Regions from separate parts of the Shewanella sp. 2_MG-2023 genome, predicted to be linked through region 1. Evidence: predicted binding sites of a transcription regulator. Region 1 holds the regulator's gene; each other region holds the start of a gene.

Region 1 (5,415 bases):
TGCGATTGTTATTCCTAATGAACGTATGCCAATGGCCGTGTTTTATAAGAGTTATCTCGATGCTGTTGGTATTGCTGATATAGCACAGTCGGATATCGATACCTTAAATACATTAGATCCTCTCAACCCTCCAGCTGATATTACTGATTTAGATTCTCAAGGTGTTGTACTTGCTGGTGGGGTGACAGATTTTGGTGTGGCGTTAAGTTTTCCGTTATCGATTGTGAACATGCCAGTAAGAGTGGGGATTTCACCTAAGTTTCAACGTATCGACACTTATCATTATTCAGTGAACGCCAATAATTTCGATGCCGATGATTTTGATGATGATAAGTACCGCAATAATGAGAACGTATTTAACCTTGATATCGGGGTCGCTTTTGAGCCATTAGATGCCCTTACTATCGGTTTATCAGCACGTAATTTATTCAGTAAAACTATCAAAACGGTGGAAGCGCAAGGCCGTGAATTTCATTATCAAGTGGAGCCATTAATTACTGCTGGCGCTGCATATGATTGGACATCGATAACCTTAACCACAGATATTGACCTCGTTGAACAGAGCCGATTTAAAGAGTTTGATGCCGTTCAGTATTGGCGCATGGGAGGGGAGTTTAAAGCAACAGACTGGTTGTCGCTTCGTATGGGCTACCGTCATGATTTGAAAGATAACAGTGTCGATATCTACTCATTTGGTACTGGCTTTGCCATTGGTCAAGCATTCAAGCTTGATATGAGTGGTAGCTATGGTGAAGATGACGCCATTGGGGCAGTACTACAAACCTCTTATCACTTTTAGGCTGGCTTGGTGTAGACTCGCTTCGAAGCAATCTATCCTATTTCTAGTGCATACCTAGTGCATACCTAGTGCATACCTAGTGCATGTCTAGTGAGTTACCTCTTAGCCACTTTTATCCTGCCGACAATTCAATTAATGACTTTATCGTCAACACTAAGGCACTTAAGCCGCACAATACCAATGTGGCTGTGCGCGTTTTTTGTTTATCTACTTTGTTGCTGAGTTTGCCCGCGACAAAACTGCCTAAAAATACTGATGGTAAGAGCATTAAAGACAACCAAACATGCTTCATTTCAACTAAGCCAACGATGAATAAAATGATCATTGCAATCATAGAGCTGAATACAAAGAAAATCGATAATGCCGCGCGAAATTGCGGTGCATCTTTTCCGGCTAATAAAATAGCCAAAGGCGGGCCACCAATAGCGGCAATATTACCGAAAACCCCAGAAAGAATCCCAGCGATAAATAGCGTGAAGCGATTGACTGGTGCGGTGATTTTATAAAAACTTAGAATGACAGCACTGGCAACAATAAAGGCAATAGCCAGACCTAATATGGATTGCGGCGCAAAGACCAGTAATGCTGCGCCAAGAAAGCCGCCAGGTACACGGCCAATGAGTGCATATTGAAGTCCGTTGAATTGCAGGGATGTGCGCTCACGTAATAAAGTAAGTAAAGCGATTGAAAAACCGCAAGCAATAACAGGGGCAGGTACAAGTTGGGGATCAATAATATATAGCAATGGGCTAGCAACAACAGCTAAGCCAAAACCAATAAGCCCTTGAGTGAGTGCACCGAGAAATATAATAGCCGATGCCAGCATCAAGGTTTGCGGATCGATAAATGCCATAGTGTTCTCTTTGAGTGCAAATTTGACTCAAGTATTGTCATATTGCGAAGAGGAGGGGGAGCTTATCAATGAAGGCTTACACCGTAATGTAAGCACAAAATTGATTTATTATCACACTTGCCAGTCAGCTTGAAAGCATACTGACAATAGACTTAGTCGTCTAAGTCTTCCCACTCAATACCCATTTGATCCATTAGTGCTTTTGCTTCACTTGGGATGCTATCAGGGCCTTCTTTAGATAAGTCATCATCATTTGGTAGAGGTTGACCAGTGTACGCATGTAAAAAGGCTTCACACAAAAGTTCACTGTTGGTTGCATGACGCAAGTTATTTACCTGACGGCGAGTACGTTCATCGGTTAGCACTTTTAGTACTTTTAAAGGAATCGATACCGTGATTTTTTTAACTTGTTCATTTTTTTTGCCATGTTCGGCATATGGGCTGATATAGTCGCCATTCCATTCAGTCATTAACTCACCTTTATACGATAGATTCGTGGCAGATTTTAACTGCTTATTTATTACAGTCAAATTATTGCTGTTATTCTATAACGAATACAAATAGATTTCTTTATGTTTAGACGTCTAAACGTCTAATTTGTGTTGACGATCTGATTTAGCTTAGGTACATTTAGCCATCTAGACATCTCTGTGGTGTATTATTCATGAGTGTGTCAATCTTCAGGAGATTATTATGACCAAACATCGCGCTGCTACACTTGCCGTTCGCCAAGGTATCGAATCCGATACTCAATATGGTGCAGTAGTCCCGCCGATTTATCTTTCGACTAACTACTCGTTTGATGGACACACAAACCCAAGAGAATTCGACTACAGCCGCTCTGGTAACCCAACCCGTTGCGTTTTAGGAGAGGCAATAGCCAAACTTGAAAATGGTGCTACAGGTGTTGTGACATGTACCGGTATGGCAGCGATTACTTTAGTGACTAGCTTGCTTGGTCCTGAAGATTTATTAGTTGTACCACATGATTGTTATGGCGGCAGTTATCGACTGTTCACTAATCTTGCCAACAAAGGTCAATTTAAATTAATCGTAGTTGATCAAACTGATGATAAAGCACTGGCAAATGCGATTGCGCAAAAGCCTAAAATGGTTTGGTTAGAAACTCCGTCTAATCCGTTATTACGTGTTGTTGATATCAAAGCGATTGTGGCTGCGAGCCATAAAGTGGATGCTTTAGTTGTTGTTGATAACACCTTTCTTTCGCCTATCTTGCAACAACCGCTAGAGCTGGGCGCTGATATTGTGATGCACTCGACCACTAAATACATCAATGGTCATAGTGATGTGGTTGGCGGCGCTGTTGTGGCTAAAGATGCTGAACTTGGTGAGCTATTACATTGGTGGTCAAACACTTTAGGTCTGACAGGTTCAGCCTTTGATAGCTATCTAACTTTGCGCGGCATTCGTACATTGGCTGTACGTATTCGTGAGCATCAAACCAATGCACAACGAGTGATTGAAGTCCTTCAAGCCAGTGATGTTGTCGAAAAAGTATATTACCCAGGGTTAAAAGACCACCCAGGTCACGATATTGCCGCTAAACAGCAAAAAGGCTTTGGCGCTATGTTAAGTTTTGAACTTAAAGGTGGCGAAGCTGAAGTAGTCGCTTTCTTAGAAGCCTTATCAATATTCAGTGTTGCTGAAAGCTTAGGCGGAGTGGAAAGCTTAGTTGCCGTACCTGCGACAATGACACACAGAGCAATGGTACCAGAAGCCCGTTATGAGGCTGGTATTAAAGATACATTGCTGAGATTATCAGTCGGTATTGAAGATGCTGAAGATTTGATTACTGATATCCAAGCTGGTTTAGCTGCAGTTGCTGAGCTTTAAGCTAATAAATTAGATTGTCATAAGTTAAGTCAGTAAGATTTTATTGTTGCCATATTCAGTCAATATGGCAGCGCAAAAAGTGGTTTAAGGAGTTACAAATGACCCGCAGTCATTTACATAAGTTTGGTGGTTCAAGTTTAGCGGATGCTGATTGCTATCGCCGCGTCGCCCATATATTGCTTACTCATGGAAACTGTGATGATTTAGTCGTTGTGTCTGCTGCGGGTAAAAGTACTAACTTTTTGTATAAGTTATTATCGCTTCGTGAAACAGGTGAATTGTGGCAAGAAGAGCTGCAAGTACTTGTGAGTTATCAACAAAACCTCATTGAACAACTTCTTTCAAATGAACAAGCTCGTGATTTACGTGAACGATTATCTACTGATAAGTCTCAACTTATCAGCTTACTATCCCTTGAGCAGCGAAATGAGTTCCAACTTAATCATGTCCTGAGTTTTGGTGAACGTTGGTCAGCTAGACTCATGGCTGCTTTGTTACGTGAATCTGGCGTGGCGGCAATTAATGTTGATGCGTGTTCTATTCTTGTGGCAGATGAAGGCGTAGTGCCAAATATTCGCATTGAAGAGTCACGTCAAAGAGTGCAAAAACTTCTTGAAGCACACCCTGATGAGCGTCTAGTGATCACAGGGTTTATTTGCGCGAATCAACATAACGAAACCTTATTACTGGGCCGTAATGGCTCTGACTACAGTGCGACGTTAATTGCCAGCTTAGCGGACATTGAACGCGTGACAATTTGGACTGATGTAGAAGGGGTGTTTAATGCCGACCCTAATAAAATCAGTGATGCAAAGTTACTTAATAGCATGTCGCTTGCTGAAGCTGACCGCCTTGCGCATTTAGGCTCCCCTGTGCTTCACAGTCGCACACTACAACCACTGTTTGATACCAATGTTAGCTTAGCAGTGCGCTCAAGCTATGCATCACATACCGACTTTACCTTAATCGCGCCACAAAGCTCATCGGCAAGTGCGCCAGTGGTGACTAATCTAAACGAAGTGGTGCTGTTTCGGATTAAGCAGCAGTCACCAACACAAGACCTAATTGATTTACTCGCCCAGGAGGGGATTGCTCCTCTAGCCTACTGGACATCGGCGCATCATAAGGTCGAGTTAGCTTTTACGCTTGAGAATCAAAAGCAAGTACATAGTTTAATTGAGTTACATGCCGAAACGCTGGCGATCACTGATATCTGTGTGAATAACGATTTAGGCCTAGTTGCTCTAGTAAGCGCCGATGCCGAACATTACCGACGTAGTTTTGCGCGTTTATTAAGTCGTGATGCTAAACCTTTATATCAAGATGGATTAAGTCTTGTCACTTTAGTGCCTAAACCACAAGTGAATTTATTGACCCAAAAGGTCCACCGTCGCTGCGCAGGCCCGCGCATGCGAATTGGTGTTTTACTGTTAGGTGTCGGTAATATTGGTGAAGCATGGATCGATCTATTTCAACGCTCATCAGCATCATTAAACCGTGAACTAGAAGCGACAGTGCAACTAGTTGGTTTGTTGAGCTCGAAAGAGGCATTAATTTGTCCTCAAGGTATTGATATCAATAACTGGCAAGATGACTTTGATACCACAGCTAAAAAGTGGGATTACCCAAGTTTATTCGAACAGTTAGAACAGCTTGATTGCGATGAGTTAGTTGCATTAGATATTAGTGCTAGCGCGAGTTTAACACTGCAATACCCAGAGTTATTTGCACGCGGCATTCATATGGTGAGTGCAAACAAACTCGCCGGTTCTGGACCATTGCCGTTTTACCGTGAACTGAAACAACAGCTCAGTAATCGCCGCTTATTTTGGCGTTATAACGCCAGTTGTGGCGCAGGATTACCGATTCAACATGCATTAAATGACTTGCGTAATAGTGGTGACGCGAT
Region 2 (5,415 bases), 190 kb from region 1:
TTATCTTCAGGCAAGTCGGTTAATGTGCCTATTCTTAGTCTGCAGCAGATTTCATTTATGTGCGTTGAAACTTCACACTTCGATCATTGTTAATCAGGTCGTTAAGTTTAAATGCTAATTGAACGCCTTATTTTGAAACAAGCTTCATCAGAATTAAGGGTCTATCTGGCTGTTGGTACTTAAGAAATAATTGTTGGATATCATTATCAGGTTTGTGGCAAACGATAAAACCATAAGCTTGATAAAATGATTCAAGTTCGGGAATTGCAAAAACATAAGCTTGTTCGAGTAATAATTCAGGTTTTATATATTCCAGTAATTGATGAGCAAACCCTTGTCCTCGTGCAATTTGTGCGACGACTAAACCAGTGACCAATTGACACTTGCCGATAGGTTTAATTCGAATGCTGGCTTCAATTTCACCCAGTGAACCCAATGAATCATTGGCTTCAACCTCTATGTTTATGCCTTGATTCAATTCAGATAAATCATCACTCAAATCATCACTCAAATCATCACTTAAATCATCACTCAAATCATCACTCAAATCATCACTTAGAGCATCACTTAGAACATCACTTAGAACATCACTTAGAGCTCCACTCAAGCCAGCATCTATTACGCTATTATTTTGCAGTTTGCGATAAGCACCTTTTGTACTGCGATTTCTTATGAGTGCTATGCGATCGTTAATACTGGGTTTTGAGTAACTTAAATGTTGGCGATAAAAAAGTTTTATCTCAGACCACTGCATTTGGGCGAGTAAAATCTGGTTATTGTCTTGTTTGGGAGTTTGTTCATGATTTTGTTCATGGCTTTTTTCAAGGTTGTGTTTAGGCTTCTGCTTATGAGTGAGCAGAAACGCTGGAGGGGAAAACCACTCAGGCATGGGCACAATGATCCTGTCAATTTTTATAAGTAATCTGAGTTTTGTGTTTCGCCATCATAACAAATCATCAGTTTAGCTGATATGAATAGCTAAATTTCAATGATCTAGCCCTCGTTCAATAACATCACTACCTTCTGCGCGTTAAATGTTGAGCATAATATGCTCAGTTTTACTGATAAATTATGTTAATGACTTGTTTTATTTTGAGTGGGAAGATTTGGGCTTGTTTGAACAATTATAGGGTGATAGCTTAGTAAGTAACTTATTTAGCATATGATTTTCATCAGTTTACCCGAGCTCAATTAGCTAAGTTGATGTTTAGAACAACTTGAGACATAAATGGAATTTTTGCCAGAATCATTAACACCGCAACAAGTTTATAAATTGCTTATTGGTGGTGTCAGCCCAAGACCCATTGCTTGGGTTTCAACAGTATCAAAATCAGGGGTCAATAATTTAGCACCTTTTTCATTTTTTACTGTAGCAAGTGCTAATCCACCAGTCTTGTGTTTTAACCCTATGAGCACAGATAAAGGGGCTGAGAAAGACACTTTAGTCAATATTCGTGAACTGCAAGAATTTGTGATTAATAGTGTCAGCTATTCAGATTTAGCGGTGATGAATCAAACCTGCCATCAAATCCCCGCAACTGAAGATGAGTTTGAATATGCAAGTGTTGAGAAACTGGCTTCATCGATAGTCGCTCCGCATAGAGTGAAGCAAGCGATTGTCAGTTTTGAATGTAGACTAAATCAAATTGTAGATTTAGGGCAGGCTCCTATGTCAGGCCATTTAGTGCTAGGTGATGTGGTTGCCATTCACGTGCGCGATGATGCTGTTACTGACTTTAAAATCGACAGTGAAATGTTGGATGCCATCGGCAGAATGGCGGGTAATGACTATAGTTTAACAAGAGACAAAGTGCAGCTAAATCGATAAATTTTGAATTAGTGATGCTCCAGTAGGAGTGCGAATATCGGTATATGACCATATTAATGAGGGATCATCGAGGTCATTTTTTTAGCAGTTGAGCATTAATGACAGGGAGAGATAATGCCAATTTCAATTACCAATAAACTTACCAGTAAGCAACGTGATGTCACTCAAGGTATTGTGATAGGGATGCTTGTGTCTTTTGCTGTGGTGATTTATGGCGCACTAGCAAACCCTTTTGAATATAGTGAGCCACAATCATTAATTGAAAGGTTGGTTATTTATGCCTATGGGATGATTTTACCAACGTTAAGCTTAATCATTGCTGTGGGGCGTGTTGCTAAGCATCGATTTTTCAGTGCGAAAGATATTGATGGTAGCAGTTATTATGAGCAATCAGAGCGAGTTAGGCGCTTGCAAAGTGTTCTGCAAAATACCTTAGAACAATTTTGTATTGTGATGAGTGTGTATTTCTTATGGGCTTTCATTATGCCCGCTGACTATATGTCGTTAATTGGATTAATTTCGGTATTATTTTTTATCGGCCGAATATTGTTTATGCGCGGTTATGATAAAGGGGCGGGGGCAAGATCTATCGGCTTTAGCTTGACCTTTTATCCGTCGGTGTTAACTGTGGGCGCGATTATCATTTATCTTTTCTATCGTACTTTCACCTAGCCTGTAGTGTACATATCTATCTTGCACTGCCAATAGTTATCTATATTGCACTGTACATAGTTATTTTGAACTCTAGATATCAAGTGAGATAAATTAAAGGCACAAAAAAACCGTCAATTGACGGTTTTTTTATTGCTTAACTTAGCGTAAACAATTTACTTGGCATCAGCAGTCAATAAGTTTAAAACTTATAGACCTGCATCAGCGCGTAAGATTTCAGCTTTATCAGTTGCTTCCCAAGGGAACTCTTCACGACCGAAGTGACCGTATGCAGCTGTTCCTTGGTAGATAGGACGTGCAAGGTCTAGCATTGCTGTTAAGCCGTATGGACGTAGCTCAAAGTGCTGACGTACAAGCTTAATCAATACATCTTCAGATACTTTACCAGTACCAAATGTTTCAATGCTGATAGATGTTGGCTCTGCAACACCAATTGCATAAGACACTTGGATTTCACAGCGGTCGGCAAGACCTGCAGCAACGATATTTTTAGCAACGTAACGCGCAGCATATGCAGCACTACGGTCAACTTTTGATGGGTCTTTACCAGAGAAAGCACCACCACCGTGACGAGCCATACCGCCGTAGGTATCTACGATGATTTTACGGCCTGTTAAACCACAATCACCTACCGGTCCGCCAATAACGAAACGACCAGTTGGGTTGATGAAGTATTTAGTGTCTTTGTTTAACCACTGAGATGGTAAAACAGGCTTAATGATGGTTTCCATCACGCCTTCAATCAAGTCTTCTTGGGTCACATCTTCACGATGTTGAGTCGAAAGCACGATAGCATCGATGCCTTTGATTTTGCCATTTTCATAAGCAAAAGTGACTTGGCTTTTCGCATCAGGACGTAACCAAGGTAAAGTACCATCTTTACGCACTTCAGACTGACGCTTCACTAATTTGTGTGCGTAAGTAATCGGTGCAGGCATTAATACGTCGGTTTCGTTACTCGCGTAACCAAACATAAGACCTTGGTCACCCGCGCCTTGTTCAGCTGGATCGCTACGGTCAACACCTTGGTTAATGTCTGGAGACTGTTTACCAATGGCATTTAAAATCGCACAAGAATCAGCATCAAAACCCATATCTGAATGGGTGTAACCAATTTCACGTACTGTTTTACGTGTGATTTCTTCGATATCAACCCAAGCAGAAGTTGTGACTTCACCGCCGACTAAAACCATACCGGTTTTAACGTAAGTTTCACAAGCAACGCGTGCTTTAGGGTCTTGCTCTAAAATTGCGTCTAATACCGCATCAGAAATCTGATCGGCGATTTTATCTGGATGACCTTCTGAGACTGACTCAGAGGTGAACAAGTGGTTTGCCATAGTTGGTAAATCTCGTCTTTTGGAATTTGAACGTGTAGAAGCATCTACATCTAGACGTCTATAATAATTCAAATCGGATTGGATAACACCCCTTAGAACTAATATAAGTTAATAATTGTGCAATCATTCAAATATTTATAAAAATCCATTTTTGACTGTTTTAGATATCAATAAATTAATCTTATGAAATTTATGCAGTTATTTAACTTTTTAGCTCCAACCTTAAGGTTTAAATGGGCGGTAATAGAACAATTATTTTAGTTGAGTATTATTAATTTTGACTGTTTTAATACGTTTATTGGCAATAAATATTCACATCGTTTAGTACGCAGAACGGTGATTTTGGATCAGGCATTCTTTAATGGAATGTTGAGGATGGGTGTAAAAAGCTATATAAATGTTAGCGTTAACATGATATAAATTTAAGCCGTTTAATATCTTATTTAGCTGGGGCTTGGTAGTCAGATGCAAAAAATTGCGACTTATATCTAATAATAATTTGCGTCCCATCGCTGAGTAGGGGAAAATATGTCCCCACAATTGCCCGCTAGACCTCATCATCAACAAGCAGGAGAGAGCATGTCATCTCGTAAAGAACTCGCTAACGCAATCCGTGCATTAACCATGGATGCTGTTCAAAAAGCCAATTCTGGCCACCCAGGTGCACCAATGGGGATGGCTGACATCGCTGAAGTGCTATGGAATGACTTCCTTAAGCACAACCCAAACAACCCAGAATGGGTTGATCGTGACCGTTTTGTATTATCAAATGGCCATGGTTCAATGCTTATCTACTCTTTACTGCATTTAACAGGTTATGCATTACCTATTGAAGAATTGAAGAACTTCCGTCAGCTTCATTCTAAAACCCCTGGTCATCCTGAATATGGTTATACGCCAGGTGTTGAAACTACAACGGGCCCATTAGGCGCTGGTATCAGTAACGCTGTCGGTATGGCGATTGCTGAAAAAACCTTGGCTGCTCAGTTTAATCAACCTGGTCACGATATCGTTGACCACTTCACTTACTGTTTCTTAGGTGATGGCTGTTTGATGGAAGGTATTTCTCATGAAGCATGTTCATTAGCAGGTACTTTAGGTCTTGGTAAGCTTGTGGCTTTCTGGGATGACAATGGTATTTCTATTGATGGTCATGTTGAAGGCTGGTTCACCGATGACACGCCTAAACGTTTTGAATCATACGGCTGGCACGTTATCGCAGACGTTGATGGACACGATAGTGATGCAATCCGCGCAGCTATTGAAGAAGCGAAGTCTGTTACTGATAAGCCAACAATGATTTGTTGTAAAACGACCATTGGTTTTGGTTCGCCAAATAAGTCAGGTAGTCATGATTGTCACGGCGCACCACTGGGTGATGCTGAAATCGCTGCAGCACGTGAATTCCTTGGTTGGGATCACGGTGCATTTGAAATCCCTGAAACTGTTTATGAAGGTTGGGATGCAAAAGATTCTGGCGCTTCAAACGAAGCAAGCTGGAACGAGAAATTTGCAGCTTATACTGCCGCTTTCCCTGAGCTAGCAGCTGAATACAAACGTCGTGTTATCACAGGC
Region 3 (5,415 bases), on a different contig from region 1:
ACGCTTAATTAAAGGAGATATGAACAATGCCTAGAGTTAAGCGTGGTGTAACCGCTCGTGCTCGTCACAAGAAAGTACTTAAATTAGCCAAAGGTTATTACGGAGCTCGCTCACGTACTTACCGTGTTGCTGTTCAAGCAGTAACTAAAGCTGGTCAATATGCTTACCGTGACCGTCGTCAAAAGAAACGTCAATTCCGTCAACTTTGGATTGCACGTATCAATGCGGCTTCTCGTCAAAATGGTCTTTCTTATAGTCGTTTCATTAACGGCCTTAAAAAAGCATCAATCGAAATCGATCGTAAGATTTTGGCTGACATCGCTGTATTCGACAAAGTTGTATTTACAACTTTAGTTGAAAAAGCAAAAGAAGCTTTAGCTAAGTAATTAGTTAAAATGCTTTAAAAAAGGAGCCTTCGGGTTCCTTTTTTTATGCCTATAATTTACTGTATCTTATTGTTAGCCTTAAACAATCATTATTAACGGAATACTACGATGACTGTAATTACTACAGAACGCCTTACTATCTCACTTATGACACTTAATGATGCGGATTTATTATTTGAATTGGATCAAAACCCTGTTGTGATGAAATATATCAATGGCGGTAAAAAAACAACTCAACAAGAAATTGATGAGGTTTTTATTCCACGCTTAGCCAGTTACCTTAACCCTGCTAAAGATTGGGGGCTTTGGAAAGTATTTTTAAATGATACACAATTTGCAGGTTGGATTTTGATTAGACCAATGGGCTTTTTTACAGAGTCGCCTGAGTTTAACAATATCGAAATTGGTTGGCGATTTAAACAAGAAACTTGGGGTGAAGGAGTTGCAACCGAAAGTGCCATAGCGGTCATTAAACACATTGTATCTCATCAACAAAATGTGAAAAAGTTTTCCGCTATCGCTGATAAACACAATAGCGCTTCAATAAACATAATGGTTAAATTAGGTATGACATACCAAAAGACAATTGTGCACCCAGATGTCGATGGCGAAGTAGATGTAGTTTTATACTCAATGGATTCGACACAATAAAAAAGCCAGCATTCGCTGGCTTTATCTTAATACATAACGCGCTTATTGAGCATCAAGGAATCGTTCAGCATCCAAAGCTGCCATACAACCTGAACCTGCTGATGTAATCGCTTGACGGTAATGTTGATCCATAACATCACCACAGGCATAAATACCTTCAATGCTGGTTTGTGTTGCATTACCTTGTAAACCACTATTAACCGTAATGTAGCCGTGATTCATATTCAGTTGATCATTAAAAATACCAGTATTAGGGCTATGACCAATTGCAATGAATACACCTGCAACTTCTAGAGACGAAATAGACCCGCCTTTAGTGCTCTTCATATTCAAACCAGTAACGCCCATATTATCACCAGTCACTTCATCAAGCGTTTGATCTAAGTGAAGGATAATATTTCCGTTTGCCACTTTGTCCATCAGTCGATTAATTAGAATCTTTTCTGAGCGGAAAGTGTCACGGCGATGAATTAAATGAACTTCTGATGCGATGTTACTTAAGTAAAGTGCTTCTTCAACAGCGGTATTACCGCCGCCAACAACGGCTACTTTCTGGTTACGATAAAAGAAACCGTCACAAGTTGCACATGCTGATACACCTCGCCCCATAAATGCTTCTTCAGAAGGCAAACCTAAATATTTAGCAGAGGCTCCAGTTGCGATAATTAGTGCATCACAAGTAAATTCGCCGTTGTCACCTTTTAATTTAAAAGGGCGCTCACTAAAGTCGACTTCATTGATGTGATCAAAAATGATTTCAGTTTCAAATTTTTCTGCGTGCTGTTGCATTCTTTCCATTAAAGCAGGACCGGTTAAACCTTCAGCATCACCTGGCCAGTTTTCAACTTCTGTTGTTGTGGTCAATTGACCGCCTTGCTGCATACCAGTGATCATGACTGGTTTTAAATTCGCACGAGCGGCATAAACTGCAGCAGTATAACCAGCAGGACCTGAACCTAAGATAAGTAGGTTAATATGACGAGCTTGACTCATTTTTGTATTTCTCCGTATTCATGCCTTAAGCAATTTGCATGGATTGTAGGGAATTTAACGGATGGGGTAAAGTGCAGAACTGTCTAAGATATAGATTGTATTAATCGCTTTTGTATAAAAAAGGCACCAATACAAGTGCCTTAAGTCATTTCATAAACTAATAACTAATATGACAGCTTGGTAACTCATTCTTCTCTAAGTAATTTTGATGATATTCTTCTGCAGGGTGGAACTGCTGAATTGGAACAATTTCAGTTACAATATGCTTAGTTCCCCATTTACCACTGCGTGCTAGATCAAGTTTGGATTTTTCAGCAGCGTCTTTTTGAATTTTACCATGAAAAAATACAGCACTGCGATACTGATTACCAATATCGCCACCTTGTCTATTCAGAGTGGTTGGGTTGTGATTTTGCCAGAACACTTCCAAAAGCTCTTGGTATGAAACAATTGATTCATCAAACTCTACTTGAACGACTTCAGCATGACCTGTTGTGCCTGTTTTTACTTCTTCATAACTCTGAAATTGATCTCTTCCGCCCATATAGCCGCATTGTGCATTGGTAACACCATCTACTTGCTTGAAAAAATATTCAACACCCCAAAAACAGCCTGCACCAAATGTTGCTAAAGTCATACTTACATCCATAAAGAAGTCTAGATGGCTAAAATTATATTTGTTCTGAATGAGAATGCAAGTAAAGTTTTACACTATGTTAATTGTCCCTTAACGTCAGCTTCCACTTGTTGTGTTAGAATCAACATCTGTTATTGAAACCAATTTCGTTTTACCGTTTTTCAAGGAGTCTTCGTGTTTCAACAATTAATGGAAGAAAAAGATTTTTTAGCGTTCACTTTAGCTAACATCGATAAAGTCATTACCTCACACAGTTTCACCTTATCTAATCAAACAATAGTCAAAATACATGATAACGGTGTCATCAGCTTTACTCCTGCAACAGGTTCTACTAAGGATATTGTTTTATCGTGTGCCATTCATGGGAACGAAACTGCGCCTATTGAGATTTGTAATGACTTAATCCAAGCGTTACTTAATGAACAAATACAGACAGAACACAGAGTATTATTTTTAATTGGCAACCCAGATTCCATTTTAACTGAAACCCGTTTTGTAGAAGAAAACATGAACAGGTTATTTAGCGGCGCGCATTCAAAAGGTGAAGGGCTTTGCAACAAGGAAAGAGTTCGCGCTAAAGCATTGGAGGGTTATGTAAGCGATTTTTTCCTCGATAATCACGTATCACAACGTATTCATTATGACTTGCACACAGCGATTAAGCCTTCAAAACACGAAAAATTTGCGATATATCCTTATCGACCAGGCCGTAGTTTTAGTGCTGAACAAATTATGTTTCTTGCTGGTTGCGATGTGGACACCATTTTATTTCATCACGAACCGACAACGACATTTAGCTATTATTCGTCAGAACAATTTAAAGCCGACGCTTTCACCGTTGAGCTTGGAAAGGTGATGCCGTTTGGTCAAAATGAAATGAGTAAGTTTGCTAATACGCGCAAAATGCTAAATCACTTGATAACCAAGCAGCAAGTATCAGTTGCTGAATTTAACAGCGACCAGCTTAACTTGTATAAAGTGTCTCGTTCAGTAAACAAGCACTTCGATGATTTTACATTCGCATTTCCAAAAGCCACGGTTAATTTTACCGGCTTTAAGCAAGGTGAAGTATTAGCAACTGAAGGCGGAAAAGAAATTTTAATTGAATATCCGTATGAAGCTATCGTTTTTCCAAATGAAAATGTACCTGTTGGTCAGCGCACGGTATTATGCTTAATACCAGCTCCTAACGAAGATATTCAGTAATTTGTAAAGCTAGATATACAAATTAAATGAGAAGTTATTCACTAGATGGAATGAACATTAGTTGATCGCTAGTTTACGTTAACGTAATGTTCGTTCGCATAGTATAAATTAAGCTTTATTTTATAAGGCCTCACATAATAAGAGCACAATATGAGCAACGCACCACTGAATAATGAAACAGTGCATCGTGTCAGCTTCTTAGACAAAGCTTCATTGCACATTCCTATTTTAAAAATTCTTCAAGCTGATGGTACGACATACGAAAATGCCGTCATGCCAGTGATAGATAAAGCACTCGCTGAACGAATTCATGATACTTGTGTTTTTACCCGAGTATTAGATGAACGTATGCTAAGTGCGCAAAGACAAGGTCGTATCAGTTTTTATATGACATGTACTGGTGAGGAAGCATCAATTATCGGCAGTACAGCCGCGTTAGATGATGGCGATGTAATTCTTGCTCAGTATCGCGAACATGCCTCATTACGATACCGTGGTTTTACTACTGAACAATTTATGAATCAGATGTTCAGTAATGAAAAAGATTTAGGTAAAGGCCGCCAAATGCCGATTCATTACGGTAGTAACGAGCTAAATTACCAAACCATTTCATCCCCACTTGCAACACAAATTCCGCAGGCAACTGGCGTTGCACATGCTTTTAAATTACAAGGTAAACGTAACGTAGCCATTTGTTACTTTGGTGAAGGCGCAGCATCAGAAGGGGACTTTCATGCAGGTTTGAATATGGCTGCAGTGTTAAAATCTCCAACTATATTTTTCTGTCGTAATAATGGTTATGCCATTTCAACGCCTACTGAAGAACAGTTTGCCGGTAATGGCATTGCTAGTCGTGGTGTGGGTTACGGTATGCATACCATTCGTGTTGATGGTAATGACATGTTAGCTGTGCTTGCTGCAACTCAACAAGCTCGCGCGCACGCGCTTGAACACAATGCACCTGTATTAATCGAAGCAATGACATATCGCTTAGGTGCGCATTCATCATCGGATGATCCTTCTGGTTATCGTTCGAAAGAAGAAGAAGCGAAATGGGAACAACATGACCCAGTTAAACGCTTCAAGCTTTGGATGATCAATAAAGATTGGCTTAATGAAGCTGATGATGCAGCACGTTATGAGAAATATCGTGAGGAAGTACTTAGCGCCGTTAAAGTGGCTGAAAAAGTGCCTTTACCACACATTGATGGTTTGATTACAGACGTACTGGATAAGCCTACAGCTGTTTTAGAAAAGCAGCTTGCAGAGCTCAAACAACATATTAAGAAATATCCAAAGTCGTATCCTAAAAGCGCAGGGAGAATTTAATTGTGGCTGAAATGAATATGTTACACGCCATCAATGATGCATTGGCAATTGCAATGACTGCTGATGAACGAATGGTTGTGTTTGGCGAAGATGTGGGTCATTTTGGTGGCGTTTTCCGTGCAACATCTGGATTACAAGAAAAGTTTGGTAGAGATCGTTGTTTTAATACTCCGTTAACTGAACAAGGCATTGCAGGTTTTGCTAATGGCTTGG
Region 4 (5,415 bases), 160 kb from region 1:
GAATCAAACTATGTCGCATCAGGGACTTATGGCTTTGGCAATGAGGTCAGCGTTAGCTCTGAAGGCATGAACAATGAAGTCGCAGTGTTTGTTAATTTAGATGACAATATGGTGACAGTTGATCAGACAGGCGATACTAACTTTGCTTATGTAGATACTATTGGATTTGAAAATGAAGTGACTACTGAGCAAGTAGGTTCAGATAACGAAGCGAGCTTGACTAATATCGGTATTGCTCAAGTTATCGATATTGCTCAAGACGGTGAGTTTAACCTCACTGACGTAGTTGCTTTTGGCGATGAACACGTCGTTGATATTACTCAACAAGGTGACGGAAACTGGATTGGCGGTGATGAAGGTTACTTCTCAGTCGATGGTTACAGCAATAACTTAACTATCTCGCAAATGGGTAATGATAACCTAGTAATTGGCTCACAAATCGGCGAAAACGGCATGATTAATGTTTCTCAAACCGGTGATTTCAATACTGCGACTGTATATCAAAATTAATATTCGAGTATTGACAACATAAAACAAAAAAGGGAGCTATATGCTCCCTTTTGTTTTGATTTAATCTATAAATTACGCAAATTCAAAGTGGGCTTGATAAGTTTGTGCCCAACGTAATAACTCAACTCTATTTCGCGACTGAGTTTTACGAAAAATAGAAGAAATATGTGCTTTAACTGTGTGCTCGCTAATACATAAGCGATGGGCTATCTCTTTATTTCTCGCACCACTAGACACAAGTTGGATAATCGTTCTTTCGCGGCTAGTTAGCATCTGAAGCATGGCAACTGTATCTGGTGGAATCTCCGTATTAGCATCTAACTTTTGTACTAATCTACGGAAAATTTTACTGATTAACGGCCTGTCATACCAAAGTTCATCAGCTACCATTTTACGCAGCCCTGTCAACATCAAGTCCATACGTTGATCGGAGTAGAGTAGCCCTCTTACGCCCAGTAATAACGCTGACTCTTGATCTAAGGAGCCTCGCTCAACTTGATATAAAGCAACTGGCACATGGTTAACCAAACGAGACACAAGTAAAGGTATCCCTTTACTGTCTAAAGCAGCGCCCTTTTGCGCCACCAAATAAAAACTGTTGGAATTTTTTTCTACTTCCAAATCACTAGCATGTTTAACTATCCTGGTTTTAAGACCTATTGATTCCGCAAGAATGGCCAAATTACATGGCGCTGCAACTTGGTGTAAGAAAACTAATTCATCAATATTTGAGCTCATCACTTTTCTCCCTGAAAAGCATCCCTAACATCCCGATCTAACGGGTTTCTTCCTGAATTTCGATAACAAAATAGTAACAATACTCAATCATAGTATATTTTAACTAGTTAATATGGTTTTTTTGTCATACTAACGCATTAAATAAAACGATAAGTCCTTCTAATACCCTCTATTAATAGCATAAAAAAACTTAACTTCATGCTACAAAAAGCATAAAACACTAATTTTTATTTTTTATCAGTGATGCTAACTGTTTATTATGCAATCGAGTAAGCACTACTAAAGCACTAATACCTCCTAATAAGGCCATCAACATGTCAGATTGAGTATCCCAGACGTAACCTTGAGTACCTAAAAATGCTTCTGCATCTTCACCTGTTCCAATAGCAACCCACCACTCGATTAATTCGTAAAAAGCTGAAAATGCCAGAACGAAACATACAGACAAAAACTGACACCAATACCCGGGTTGTAGTACTTGGTTTCTTAGCATGACCTCACGAGCTAAAATGACAGGAATAAACCCTTGAGCTAAATGGCCTATTTTGTCGTAATTATTTCTATCGCTCCCCATCCACTGCGCTATCCAATCAAATAAAGGCACTTCTGCATAGGTGTACTTAGCTCCAACGAGTAACACACAGCAATGAATGAGTATTAAAACATAGGAAAGTGGTGTTAACGGAAACCGATCACGTGTGAAAAATAAGATAGGAATTGCCAATAAAGCAGGTAATGCTTCTAACCACCATGTAAACATATCTTTAGGCGAAATGACTGACCAAACTAAAACTGCGCAATATATAACTATCCATATAACTTTCTTATTCAAACTAAATCCCTCTTAGATGATATTGTTCTAGAATTAGAATATTAACTTTAGCCATCTAGCCCTCTACAAGCGTTAAAAAAAGTGCTACTTTGGTCGGGCGTTTATATCAGCATAACATAAGCATAACTATTGATAAGAGGGTACCCATATCATGGCGAAACACTCGCTTGACAAGGATAAGATAAAAATCCTGCTGTTGGAGGGCGTCCACCAAACTGCGGTCGATGTACTTGAGCGTGCAGGTTACACAAACATTGAATACCATAAAGCATCTTTACCTGAAGATGAGTTGCTGCAATCCATTAAGGATGCGCACTTTGTTGGTTTGCGTTCCCGTACTCAATTAACTGCAGACGTGTTAAATCATGCTGAAAAACTCGTCGCCATTGGTTGTTTCTGTATTGGCACAAACCAAGTTGATATCGCCACTGCTGAAAAACTCGGTGTACCGGTATTTAATGCGCCTTTTTCTAATACCCGCAGTGTTGCAGAGTTAGTCTTAGGTGAAATCATCATGCTAATGCGCGGTATTCCTCAGCGAAATGCTCATGCCCATCGTGGTGGCTGGCTTAAAAGTGCCAGTGGCAGCTATGAGGTCCGTGGGAAAACCCTTGGTGTTATTGGTTACGGCCATATTGGTACTCAACTTGGTATTTTAGCTGAGACCTTAGGTATGCGAGTGGTTTTCTACGATATTGAAGATAAGCTACCCCTAGGCAACGCAAGCCAAATTCATTCGTTAGAAACGTTATTAGGTGAAGCTGATGTGATCAGTTTGCATGTCCCTGAAACGCCTCAAACAAAAGATATGTTTGGTGAAAAAGAGTTTGCTCAAATGCGCGAGAAAAGTATTTTCATTAATGCATCTCGTGGCACTGTGGTTGATATCGACGCACTATCAAATGCATTGAAATCAGGTCACCTTGCTGGCGCAGCTATCGATGTGTTTCCAGTCGAGCCAAAATCAAATGATGACGAATTTATCAGCCCATTACGCGGCCAAGATAATGTCATCATTACCCCGCATATTGGTGGCAGTACAGCTGAAGCACAAGAGAATATCGGCATTGAAGTTGCTGGCAAGCTAGCCAAATATTCAGATAACGGCTCAACGGTTTCTGCAGTTAATTTCCCAGAAGTTTCTTTACCGCAACACAAAGGCACTTCGCGTTTACTGCACATTCACCATAACCGCCCTGGTGTATTGATTAAAATTAACCAAGCCTTCTCTGAAAAAGGCATTAACATTGCTGCACAATACCTGCAAACAACTGCAGAGATTGGTTATGTAGTAATGGAAGTTGATTCGAATCAAGCAGAACAAGCCTTAGGCGAGTTAAAAGCAATTGAAGGTACGATTCGTACTCGCGTTTTATTTTAACCACCAGTGTTAATTTGACGTACTTTTAGTTGTACAGGTGAACTGTGAAATAAAGCTATCTTCATTCAATTGGAGATAGCTTTTTCTTTTGAGCGTTAATGATTTCCGTTACACTCAATCCATATATCTGTTGGTCATCTTAGGAATTAGTTTATGACACTTGCAACGACTCTGCCTGATTGGGATTTTTTACATACCTCTCCTGACTTATTAGTCGCCAATCTTACTCATTTAGGCTTAATTGAAATAACCGGTGAACAGGGCAAAACCTTTATTCACGGTCAAGTGACGACTGACATCATGTCATTACAGGATGATCAATGGCGTTGGGGGGCACATTGCGATGCGAAAGGTAAAATGCTTTCAAGCTTTAGAACCTTTTCAATTGCTGAGCAGCTATTTGCCCTATTACCTGCTTCAGTCCTGCCTCTGAGCTTAGCGCAATGGCAAAAATATGCCGTTTTCAGTAAAGCTGAATTAATTGATGTTACCGCTGATAAAATCATTCTGGGTTTGGCAGGGAAAAATGCGGCAGCATTTATTGCCCAGCAATTTGGTGACATCACAGCTGAATTAACCACAGTTGCAGATACTATTATCCTTAAAGATGGTGAACGTTTCATTGTTATCACAGAAGCCGTAAAAGCCCATGAGTTGGTTGCAGCTTCAGAACAAGCTTTACAAGAGGCTGCCACTTGGCAAGCTCTTGAAATCAAGTCAGGTTACGCCAATATTGATGCGAACCATAGTGGCGAATTTGTTCCTCAAATGTGTAATGTACAAGCAGTCAACGGTATCAGCTTTGAAAAAGGCTGTTACATGGGGCAAGAAACAATCGCAAGAATGAAGTATCGCGGCGGTAATAAGCGTGCTTTATATATCCTTACCGGAACCACATCAGAAACAGTTAGCAGCGAAAATCAAATTGAAATTGCTGATGAAGACGGATTTCGTCGTGCAGGTAAAGTCATTGAGTCAGTACAGCATGAAGGTAAAGTCTTACTCACTGCGGTTCTTGCTAACGACACAGAAAATGATGCAAAACTGCGTATTAAAGAAGATGAAACAAGTGAGCTCAGTGTTATTGCACTGCCTTACTCGTTGGAAGATTAATCATTTATCTTGGTACAGTAGTAAAGCAAAAAAGGATAAATACATTAAGTATTTATCCTTTTTTATATAATAAGATATTAAGAAACAATATTTTATAACACGCTAGAATGACTCTTCATGCTCTGCTTTGATCAATTTCACATCATCCATGACAGATTTAAATTTCTCAACCAGTTCTGGATCAAAGTGCTTACCTGATTCTTTCTCAATCAAACTCAACGTATCTTCCACTGTCCAAGCTTTCTTATAAGGTCTTGCCGATGTCAGTGCATCAAACACATCAGCGATAGCAATAATACGCCCTTCAATCGGAATATCTTCACCAACAAGCCCGTAAGGATAGCCACTGCCATCCCACTTTTCATGATGACTAATAGCAATTCTTTTGGCCATTTGTAATAAAGGGTCATCATGTTCACCAATGATTTCAGCACCGATTGCTGCATGAGCTTGCATTTCTTTCCACTCATCCGCATCTAGCTTTCCTGGTTTCTTGAGAATGGCATCTGGTGTACCGATTTTACCAATGTCATGCATAGGCGCTGCATTATATAGCAGTTCACAAAACCGAGAGGAATGCCCTGCAGCCATAGCAAGTAATCTTGCGTAATGACTCATACGAACAACATGCAATCCTGTTTCATTATCTTTGTATTCTGCAGCTCGCCCTAATCTGCGAATGATTTCAAAACGCGTTTCTTTTAGCTCTTTAGTACGATGTTCCACTTCCGACTCTAATAACCTTTTTTGGTCGTACAAGCTTAAATGTGTTTTAACCCGCGCTTTAACGACAGCTGGGCTGACAGGTTTAGTAATATAATCAACTGCGCCGAGCGCAAAG

The links. The regulator MetJ, encoded in region 1, represses methionine synthesis genes. The targets are predictions, from matches to a motif close to TAGACGTCTAGACGTCTA.
Region 2: the regulator MetJ is predicted to act here: its motif matches at 3,884-3,901, upstream of metK (methionine adenosyltransferase).
Region 3: the regulator MetJ is predicted to act here: its motif matches at 2,681-2,698, upstream of msrA (peptide-methionine (S)-S-oxide reductase MsrA).
Region 4: the regulator MetJ is predicted to act here: its motif matches at 2,129-2,146, upstream of serA (phosphoglycerate dehydrogenase).

The regions. Positions count from the first base shown of each region.
Region 1 covers NZ_JAUOSO010000005.1:12,650-18,064, forward strand. Annotated here, with positions in the region: gene Q4600_RS06645 (conjugal transfer protein TraF) at 1-799, shown strand, start outside; gene Q4600_RS06650 (sulfite exporter TauE/SafE family protein) at 912-1,652, opposite strand; gene metJ (met regulon transcriptional regulator MetJ) at 1,805-2,122, opposite strand; gene metB (cystathionine gamma-synthase) at 2,346-3,506, shown strand; gene Q4600_RS06665 (bifunctional aspartate kinase/homoserine dehydrogenase II) at 3,605-5,415, shown strand, end outside.
Region 2 covers NZ_JAUOSO010000005.1:203,307-208,721, forward strand. Annotated here, with positions in the region: gene Q4600_RS07400 (hypothetical protein) at 1-93, shown strand, start outside; gene Q4600_RS07405 (GNAT family N-acetyltransferase) at 128-889, opposite strand; gene Q4600_RS07410 (flavin reductase family protein) at 1,229-1,828, shown strand; gene Q4600_RS07415 (MAPEG family protein) at 1,943-2,500, shown strand; gene metK (methionine adenosyltransferase) at 2,689-3,840, opposite strand; gene tkt (transketolase) at 4,420-5,415, shown strand, end outside.
Region 3 covers NZ_JAUOSO010000015.1:102,213-107,627, forward strand. Annotated here, with positions in the region: gene rpmI (50S ribosomal protein L35) at 1-8, shown strand, start outside; gene rplT (50S ribosomal protein L20) at 27-386, shown strand; gene Q4600_RS15430 (GNAT family N-acetyltransferase) at 495-1,037, shown strand; gene trxB (thioredoxin-disulfide reductase) at 1,080-2,030, opposite strand; gene msrA (peptide-methionine (S)-S-oxide reductase MsrA) at 2,188-2,667, opposite strand; gene astE (succinylglutamate desuccinylase) at 2,842-3,873, shown strand; gene Q4600_RS15450 (thiamine pyrophosphate-dependent dehydrogenase E1 component subunit alpha) at 4,024-5,202, shown strand; gene Q4600_RS15455 (alpha-ketoacid dehydrogenase subunit beta) at 5,205-5,415, shown strand, end outside.
Region 4 covers NZ_JAUOSO010000005.1:174,484-179,898, reverse strand. Annotated here, with positions in the region: gene Q4600_RS07295 (curlin) at 1-510, shown strand, start outside; gene Q4600_RS07290 (response regulator transcription factor) at 583-1,248, opposite strand; gene Q4600_RS07285 (DUF2238 domain-containing protein) at 1,469-2,080, opposite strand; gene serA (phosphoglycerate dehydrogenase) at 2,232-3,461, shown strand; gene ygfZ (tRNA-modifying protein YgfZ) at 3,615-4,574, shown strand; gene Q4600_RS07270 (two-component system response regulator) at 4,677-5,415, opposite strand, start outside.